DNA from 2 places in the Sinorhizobium sp. genome. Region 2 is predicted to be linked to the other one. Evidence: predicted binding sites of a transcription regulator. Region 2 holds the regulator's gene; the other holds the start of a gene.
The links. Region 2 encodes LexA, which represses DNA repair genes until DNA is damaged. Its sites were predicted from a motif close to TGTTCNNNNTGTGTTCNG; they were not measured.

Region 1: the regulator LexA is predicted to act here: its motif matches at 2,044-2,061, upstream of recA (recombinase RecA).

The regions. Positions count from the first base shown of each region.
Region 1 is NZ_JCACWC010000003.1:1,912,676-1,917,353, reverse strand. It holds gene AC5J09_RS21360 (pseudouridine-5'-phosphate glycosidase) at 1-757, opposite strand, end outside; gene AC5J09_RS21355 (carbohydrate kinase family protein) at 893-1,852, opposite strand; gene recA (recombinase RecA) at 2,187-3,272, shown strand; gene alaS (alanine--tRNA ligase) at 3,511-4,678, shown strand, end outside.
Region 2 is NZ_JCACWC010000003.1:1,715,008-1,719,685, reverse strand. It holds gene AC5J09_RS20305 (immunity protein CdiI family protein) at 1-118, shown strand, start outside; gene AC5J09_RS20300 (hypothetical protein) at 277-966, opposite strand; partial or broken gene AC5J09_RS20295 (transposase domain-containing protein) at 1,029-1,301, opposite strand; gene AC5J09_RS20290 (hypothetical protein) at 1,300-1,524, shown strand; tRNA gene AC5J09_RS20285 (tRNA-Cys) at 1,667-1,740, opposite strand; gene lexA (transcriptional repressor LexA) at 1,959-2,675, opposite strand; gene AC5J09_RS20275 (hypothetical protein) at 2,896-3,060, opposite strand; tRNA gene AC5J09_RS20270 (tRNA-Ala) at 3,255-3,330, opposite strand; tRNA gene AC5J09_RS20265 (tRNA-Ser) at 3,598-3,687, opposite strand; gene AC5J09_RS20260 (hypothetical protein) at 3,882-4,094, opposite strand; gene AC5J09_RS20255 (septal ring lytic transglycosylase RlpA family protein) at 4,545-4,678, shown strand, end outside.

The DNA.
Region 1 (4,678 bases), 200 kb from region 2:
GGGTGATGTAGATCTCCATCTCCTCGCGCGGGATTTCGCTTTGTTCCGGCACCGGATTGGCGACAAGCATTCCGCCATCGATCCCGAGCAACTCGCGCGTCCGCTGGAAACTGGCGATTGCCGCCGGGCTGTTCAGCATCAGCGGGCTCTTGAGGCCGGATTCACGCGACCAGAAGGCCGGGAAGTTCTCGCTGTCATAGGTCACGACAGGGACTCCGCGGGTTTCGAGCACTTCGAGCGTCTTGGGAATGTCCAGAATGGCCTTGGCGCCGGCACAGACGACAATGACGCCGGTACGTGCGAGTTCGTCCAGGTCCGCCGATATGTCGAAGCTCTGCTCCGCTCCGCGGTGAACACCGCCGATGCCGCCGGTCGCAAAAACCCGGATGCCCGCACGGGCAGCGGCGATCATCGTTGCGGCAACGGTCGTGGCTCCGGTGCGGCGTTCGGCGATCGCAAAGGCGAGGTCGGCGCGCGAAAGTTTCATCGCGCCCTGCGTCTTCGACAGCGCCTCCAGTTTGGCATCGTCCAGACCGATATGGAGGACCCCGTGGATTACGGCGATGGTTGCGGGCACGGCACCCTGTTCGCGGATGATCGTCTCGACGCTGCGGGCCATGTCGAGGTTGCCGGGATAGGGCATGCCATGCGTGATGATCGTGGATTCCAGTGCGACGATCGGCGCACCTCGTTGCTTGGCGGCCGCGACTTCATCTGAATATTCCATCGGCAGGGACGGGGAGGAGGGTTTGGTCATGATCGTTTCCTTGATTGATGACATCCGACGGCAAATTGCATCGGGGGTGCCTGATCGATTCCGGTGCCTGGAGCAGAGGGTGCGGAAGAACCGCCCGCATTCCGCGCTACCCGGCTCCCATTCAGCTGCCAATTCTCATGCCAGCATTTCCGCTTCCGGCACAAGGCGCAGCACTTGCTCCAGCTTGTCAGGCAGCATCTCTTCGGAGGCAGCGTAGGGCGAATGCAGCGTTATGACGGCGGCCGCCATGCCCCAGCGCAGGCAGTCGGCAAGATCCGCACCGGCAAGCCGGGCGGCGAGAAAGCCCGAGGCAAGCGCATCGCCGGCGCCGGTGACGTCGGCAAGTGCTGAAAGAGCCGGCGGCGTAGCGAGGCAGGCACCCTTGCCGTCGAAGGCGACCGCGGCCCGGCCTCCGCGCGTCACGACACCGCCGGAAAGACCGGCGGAGCGCAGCAGCAACGGCCATTCCGCGGCGGTTGCGGCCTCGGTGCCGGTCAGTGCGCGCGCCTCCGCCTCGTTCATGAACAGGAAATCGAGCCCGTCGAGGCACGCGCGGTAGCGGACCACCTTTGCCGGAGAAACGGCGATACCGGCACGGAGCGGGCTGGACTTCGCGGCGATGCCGGCAAGCGCCGTCAATGTCTCCTCCGGCAGATTGGCGTCCATCAGCACGAGTTCGCTCGCGGCTAAAATCTCGCGCGTGGTCCGCTGCTGCAGCCGGCGCGGCGTAAACAGAGCATAGAGGTCCATGTCCGCGAGCGCGATGACGAGGTTGCCGTCGTTTTCCAGGATTGCCGTATAGCTCGGCGTCTTGCGATCGAGAAAGGTGAAAGGGCGATCGATCACACCGGCAGCTTCCGCAGCGGCCGCCACCGTGTCGCCGGCGGGATCGCCGCCTCGCGGGCTGATCATGGTTACGCGATGGCCGAGGCGCGCGAGATTTCTCGCTGCATTGAAGCCGCCACCCCCGGCTTCCTCGAACCAGGTGCCCGGATTGCTCGCGCCCGGTGTCGTCGCGCCGCTGATCCGGCCGCGCCGGTCGATATGAGCGCCGCCAAAAACGGCTATGTTCTGCGACTTCACCTGTGCTTGCATCTGGTCCTCGATGAACGGCGGAGAAAAGGTGGCGAAGTCTCTCTTCCGCCGGCATTCCGATCTATCGTTTCGGACTACCTTTTAGGGCTTTGTCCGGCTTTGATCCATCGTGAATCACGAAGCGAATCGGGGCGGCGCGTGAAAGCCGGCATGCGTTGACGCGCAACTTGTGGATACTGTGGACGAAAGGCGTGAACAAGAATCGAACGTATTGAAATATTCCGAGCATTTTCAACTACTTGACGTGCCATTGCCAAGTTGGAACAAAACATGTACAAAAAGGCTTGCGGCGGCTTCATTGCCTCGATAGCTCCAATAACCTAAAGGTGGACCAATGGCACAAAATTCTTTGCGGCTCGTAGAGGACAAATCGGTGGACAAAAGCAAGGCACTTGAAGCGGCTCTTTCCCAGATCGAACGTTCGTTCGGTAAGGGATCGATCATGAAGCTCGGAGCGAAGGACAGCGTAGTTGAGATCGAAACCGTCTCCACCGGTTCGCTCGGCCTCGACATCGCGCTCGGCATCGGCGGCCTGCCGAAAGGCCGCATCATCGAGATCTATGGTCCGGAAAGCTCGGGCAAGACCACGCTGGCGCTGCAGACCATTGCCGAGGCACAGAAGAAGGGCGGCATCTGCGGCTTCGTCGATGCCGAACACGCACTCGATCCGGTCTATGCGCGAAAGCTCGGGGTGGATCTCGAAAATCTTCTGATTTCGCAGCCAGATACGGGCGAGCAGGCGCTGGAAATCACCGATACGCTGGTCCGTTCGGGTGCGATCGACATTCTCGTCATCGATTCGGTGGCCGCACTCGTGCCGCGCGCCGAAATCGAGGGCGAGATGGGCGACAGTCTGCCGGGCATGCAGGCGCGCCTCATGAGCCAGGCGCTGCGCAAGCTTACGGCATCGATCTCCAAGTCAAACTGCATGGTGATCTTCATCAACCAGATCCGCATGAAGATCGGCGTGATGTTCGGCTCGCCGGAAACGACGACGGGCGGCAATGCGCTCAAGTTCTACGCCTCGGTGCGCCTCGACATTCGCCGTATCGGCTCGGTCAAGGAGCGCGAGGAAGTCGTCGGCAACCAGACCCGCGTCAAGGTCGTCAAGAACAAGATGGCACCGCCCTTCAAGCAGGTCGAGTTCGACATCATGTATGGCGAAGGCGTTTCGAAGACGGGCGAATTGATCGATCTCGGCGTCAAGGCGGGCATCGTCGAGAAATCGGGCGCCTGGTTTTCCTATAACAGCCAGCGGCTCGGCCAGGGACGGGAAAACGCCAAGCTCTTCCTGCGGGAGAATCCCGAACTGTTGCGCGAAATCGAGACGGCTCTGCGGCAGAATGCCGGTCTCATCGCCGACCGGTTCCTGGAGAATGGCGGGCCGGAAAGCGACGGCGACGAAGCCGCCGACATGTAATCGGCAGCAACCGTCTGGTTGAAGCATGCGAAGCCGGCCGTCGTCACCCGCGGCCGGTTTTTTGCTGCCCGCTGGACAGCATGAAATGCGAACGATAAAAGCCTGTGGTTCCGACGGCTCGGCCGGCGGGAGGCGTGACGTGATTGAACGCGACGCGCCTAAGCGCGGGGTTGAAAAGTGCGGCTTGCAGCCTGGAGAGATCGGGCTGCCGCCGGAGTGTACACAGATAGGACGCAAGATGAGCGGCGTGAATGAAATCCGGTCGATGTTCCTCGACTATTTCCGCAAGAACGGTCACGAGGTCGTGCCGTCCAGCCCACTCGTGCCGCGCAACGACCCGACATTGATGTTCACCAATGCGGGCATGGTGCAGTTCAAGAATGTGTTCACCGGCCTCGAGCAGCGACCCTATTCGACCGCCGCGACGGCGCAGAAATGCGTGCGCGCCGGCGGCAAGCATAACGACCTCGACAATGTCGGCTACACCGCCCGGCACCACACCTTCTTCGAGATGCTCGGCAATTTCTCCTTCGGCGACTATTTCAAGGAGCGCGCGATCGAGCTTGCCTGGAACCTGATCACCAAGGAATACGGGCTCGATGCCAAGCGTCTGCTCGTCACGGTGTACCATACCGACGACGAGGCCTTCGGCCTTTGGAAGAAGATTGCCGGCCTGAGCGACGATCGCATCATCCGCATCGCGACGAGCGACAACTTCTGGGCCATGGGAGACACTGGTCCATGCGGCCCGTGCTCGGAAATATTCTACGATCACGGCGATCATATCTGGGGCGGACCTCCCGGCTCGGCCGAGGAAGACGGCGATCGCTTCATCGAGATCTGGAACCTCGTCTTCATGCAGTACGAGCAGATCACCAAGGAAGAGCGCGTCGACCTGCCGCGGCCTTCGATCGACACGGGCATGGGGCTGGAGCGCGTGGCCGCCGTGCTCCAGGGCCAGCACGACAATTATGACATCGACCTTTTCCGCGCGTTGATCGCGGCTTCCGAAGAGGCGACCGGCGTGAAGGCCGAGGGGGACCGGCGCGCGAGCCATCGCGTCATCGCCGATCACCTGCGTTCCTCCGCGTTCCTGATCGCCGATGGGGTTCTGCCGTCGAACGAGGGCCGCGGTTACGTTCTACGCAGAATCATGCGCCGCGCCATGCGCCACGCACAGTTGCTCGGCGCGCGGGATCCGCTGATGTGGAAGCTCCTGCCGGCGCTCGTGGGCCAGATGGGCCGCGCTTATCCGGAACTCGTCCGCGCCGAAGCGCTGATCTCGGAAACGCTGAAGCTGGAGGAAACCCGCTTCCGCAAGACCCTGGAGCGCGGCCTCAACCTTTTGGCGGAGGCTTCGGCCGATCTTTCCGAAGGCGACCAGTTCAACGGCGAGACGGCGTTCA
Region 2 (4,678 bases):
ATGGTCAAAAGCAGAAGATCTCAGATTTGCCGAAGCAGTTTACCAGCTTGTTGAGGAGATCAGACGGGAACTTGGGCCCGGCTATGAAGTCATCAGCGAACATTGCCCCGTCTATTGAATTCAATTGGGATGTCGGCACTCCCTCTGCGGCAATTCGTCAGATGCGGAACTCGTCGAGAATTACATGCATGGCGCGGATCGCAATGTTTACGGTAAGCATCCGGTGAAGGCCGCAGCTAGAGACCTTCAAGAATTTTCGGCATGATTTGCGAATGACTAGCTTGCCCCAGGGTCCGAAATGCCGACAGCAGATCTGAGTGGATGGCCTTTGGATAAGGTCTCGAAGGCGACGGCGTAGCGTTTCCTCAAGCCTGGGGCGCGAAGATTATTTTCCAAGACGGAGAGTGCGTCGGCGCGGTTCCCATGGGAGACCATCTGCGCTGCGGCCAAAAACAGGTACCAATGCCGTTGCTTGAGCATTCGCTCATCGCCCCGTTCGTAAATCTTGATCAAGTCATGTGGAGTTCGGATCTCATCAAGAAATGGGGCTGGCCATCGTTCAATAAAGGCAACAATCTCACGAATACGCGCCTTCATTTGATCACTGCCGCTTGCAAACCATCTGACGTGTTGCTCCTTTGGTGCAGTGAACTCAATTGGCTGGCTCACGATGATTTCTGGCGCATCCGCCAAAAGAGATTTGTTGCCCGCCACCAGTTCTAGCGTCGCCTTGGTTACAGATCTCATGCCAAGCCGCATGGCCGGGTGAAGGTGCATTTCTTCGTCCGGCTGATACGTGGGGAAGCAATCCGCTGCGAAAACGATGTCCTGCTCGGCTTCCTCCAGGATTCGCATGTAGGTAAACGAACCCTCTCGTCGTTCGAAGCCCAAGAGCGCCAGTCTTTCGTCGCCGACGGAGTTTAGCGCCGCAAGCAGGTCAGCTTTAATCTCTTTTTGGGTCCGCACCGTGTTTCCCTTTAACTTCCAATCACCGTCTCACAGGGCCGCAGGTCAGGCAGCTTGATCTCTTCGTCTTGACCGGCGTTAGCCTCCAACTCCTCGAGCTGCAACTCCATCTGTTCGAGAAGCCTGGCCTTGCGCTCCGAGCGGCTGCCATGGATGTCGCGCTTCAGCTTCTCGATCTCGAGCCGGAGCCGGGCAATCAGTGCATCCGAGTGCGAGTTCACCGCCTGAGCCCGAGCGGCAACGGCTTCCGCCCCACGTCGTGCCGCGCGTTTTGCGAGGATCATCGCGTGCGCACTGGTGAGGTCGTCGGCAAGCTGATCGGCCGCATCGGTCATGACGGCATGGAATCATATTCGCTCCCGCCGTGCCAGCGGTTTTGCTCATCCGGCCGACGTCGACGCCAGGTTTTTTTGCGGCATTCGCCAGTCGCCAGTCGATGCCTTCGATCAGATAGCCGAGCTGCGCCGGCCTGATCACGGCCGTGCCATCGGCCGGGCGGTTTCCAAACGAAAGCCGACCAAGCGCAAGGCAAAGAAAAATGACCCGCCGGTCTTGTAGAACGATGTTGCACGGATTTGCCGAGTGTGCCGGGAAGCCGTTGAAAATCAAGGGAATCCAGTTGCAACGAGATGCGACATCCGCATTCGCACAACACGAAGCTCTTTGCCACTTATCGCTTTGATATCATTGTGGAAAATTTTGGAGGCCTCGCCCGGAATTGAACCGGGGTACAAGGATTTGCAGTCCTCTGCGTCACCACTCCGCCACGAGGCCTCTACGATTTGCGATTTTTCAAATCGTGGCGCGGATTTAGAATGATTGCCCGCAATCCGCAAGAGGGTACATTTGGAATAGGGTCTTTTTTATTCTGTATAATATAGCTTCGGTTCTGTGGAGGCGTGGCCATAGCGCCCCAAGGCGCAATGCCCCCACTTCTAACGCGTTGAAATTGCGTACTTCCGTGAGAAACGCCTGCACACCTCGTCGGGAGGCTAGTGGTACCGCCGGATGAGGCCGACAAGCCTGCCTTGGATCTTGACCCGATCCGGACCGAATATCCGTGTCTCGTAAGCCGGATTGGCGGCTTCGAGCGCAATAGAGGCGCCCTTGCGACGGAAACGCTTCAGAGTTGCTTCCTCGTCGTCGATCAGGGCGACGACGATATCCCCGGGGGTGGCAGTGCTTCCGTTCCGGATGATCACCGTATCGCCATCGAGGATGCCGGCCTCGATCATCGAATCACCCTTGATCTCGAGAGCGTAGTGCTCGCCGCTGCCGATCATTTCGACCGGTACGGAAATATCGTGCATGTTGTTCTGGATTGCGGAAATCGGCACGCCGGCGGCAATGCGGCCCATGACCGGGACAGCGACCGACGCGATCTCGGCCGGGGGCGCCGGTTTCGGTGCGGGGGGCGGGGCCGCAGGCTTGCCCAGACTGCCTTCGATCACGCTCGGCGAAAAGCCGCGGCGGACCTGCGAAGCGCCGGCATATGCCTCCGGCAGCTTGATGACTTCGAGGGCCCGCGCGCGATTCGGTAGCCGGCGAATGAACCCGCGCTCTTCGAGTGCGGTGATCAGACGATGGATGCCCGATTTGGAGGCAAGGTCCAGGGCATCTTTCATCTCGTCGAAGGACGGCGGAACCCCGGATTCCTTCATTCGTTCATGAATGAACAGAAGCAATTCCTGTTGCTTGCGGGTCAGCATGGCGTCACTCCAGAATCGCGAAACAAATCAAGAACAGAAACTATCTGTTCCATATGTGTTCCGCAAGTGCCTAAAATTCCGTGAATACCGCTTGCTGCTGAATGCCTGCCCGCTTCTCATGCGGCGTGCGATGGCGATCGCTCGGAATCTGGGGGCAGGGGCGATACGCTCTCGCATGTTTGGCTTACAGCGGCCGGCCCAGTCGCTCGCCTATGCCATGCTAATAGGCAAGGCGCAGTCCGCCCGGCGTAAGAACGTCGAATTCAGGCTCGGGATAGGGCCCGTACCACTGAGTATAGGTCGTGTTGGTCGAGCCTGTGCTGGCGCACCCCGAAAGGGCGAAGAGGGAAAAAATTACGGCTGCCACCAAAGATTTAACAGGCATGTTTTTCTCCACTCGCGGGAGTTGCCCAGACCTCGAACGGGTCAGACTAAAACTTTCTCTCAAATCAGCTTTTTTGGCAAGCGCAGCCGAGCCGCGGCATCGCCCGGGCTCTGCAACCTGACGTCCGGCATCGGTGGATGTTAGCTCAGGTAAGATCCGTTACCTGGGTCTCCGGGCTGGACAAAAGAGGGGAATGGTGGAGTCGAAGGGAGTCGAACCCTCGACCTCCGCAGTGCGATTGCGGCGCTCTCCCAACTGAGCTACGACCCCACTGGTCACCCATTGTATAAGATTTTTCGGCCCCGCGCGCCAGTGCATTCCGTTTGCCGGCTTCACCCTTGCCGCCCGGTAGGGCACGCTGCAATTCACCCACCCGAATATCGCCCCTTCGCGATGGAGTCCCAAGCAGCTTCTTCCGCTCCGGCAGGTGACGCAGAGCGTCGGAAGGGCAGGGCAGCCACGAGCCTTGCGGCTGGGGAAGACGGCCATCAGTGACGAGAAGCTGGGAATTCCGGCGTGCCCGGATCAACTCCGAAATGGCGGAAGAGGTGGGATTCGAACCCACGGTACGCTTTCACGCACGCCGGTTTTCAAGACCGGTGCCTTAAACCGCTCGGCCACTCTTCCAGGTGATTGCGGAGCTTCGTGAAATTCGTTTCCGAGTTCTCGATAAACCGGCGATCGCTACCGGGTTTGCTGCCCATTCACCAACGGCTGGCTTTTTAGCAGCTTTGATCACAGCGTCAACTTGCTCCGGAGCATTTGCTTGCATTCGAGGCGTGCCGCGCCGCATACGCCCGTGGCACGGTTGTGGGCCATCGTCACGGGCGCCGTCCGCTGTCCGGCGCCGCAGTCGGACTTTCGTCGCCTGCCCGGGCGACGTAGGCCGCGACATCCCGACTTCTGCCGTCCAGGAGCGCCGCTCCGGCAAGCAGATAAACGGCAATCGCCAACATCGACAGGAGCATTATGCCTAGGGGGAGGCCGGTTGCCGCCCGTCGCTCCGGCGGCCCATAATCGTATCTGTCGTCCATTGCGAGATCCTCTCGGACTTGGGCCGGAGCACGGGCACCACGCCAACCGGGGACGGAGCCTCAGAGTTGCACCGACGGGAAGCTTCGGCCAGCTCTGAGGCCGCCGCACCCCGCGGCCGACGAGCCACGCGGGTGCTTATTGCGATATGTATCGGCAGGGAAACCCGGCAACGGGTTTCGGACCTTTGGCGCGCTCTATCGGACCATGGTCCAGCGACTCATTTACGTTTCGTAAACCATAGCGAGCGTTTTTTTGCCTCCGTTCGTCCTCCGGTTCGCAATTTCGCCTTGTTGTTGTCATGATTGTTCGACTGTTCCGTTTCGGGACGGCGAAATTCTCGCGGGGGGAACTACTGCACGATTGCGACGATCGTTGCGCGTTCGGTCGGATGCGCGAGCGCTGCAGGAGCGGATTTCGGGTGCGGCTTTGCGAATGATCTTGTGGGACAGATGACATCCAATAACGGTGCGGCATATCTTGTGAGGGGGCTCCGTCTCGCAGCGGTTCCGTTGCTTTGCGCGGTGCTTGCGGCCTGCGGGTCGACGTCGAGCGTCAAGAAGACCAAGTCGCGGAGCAAGGAATA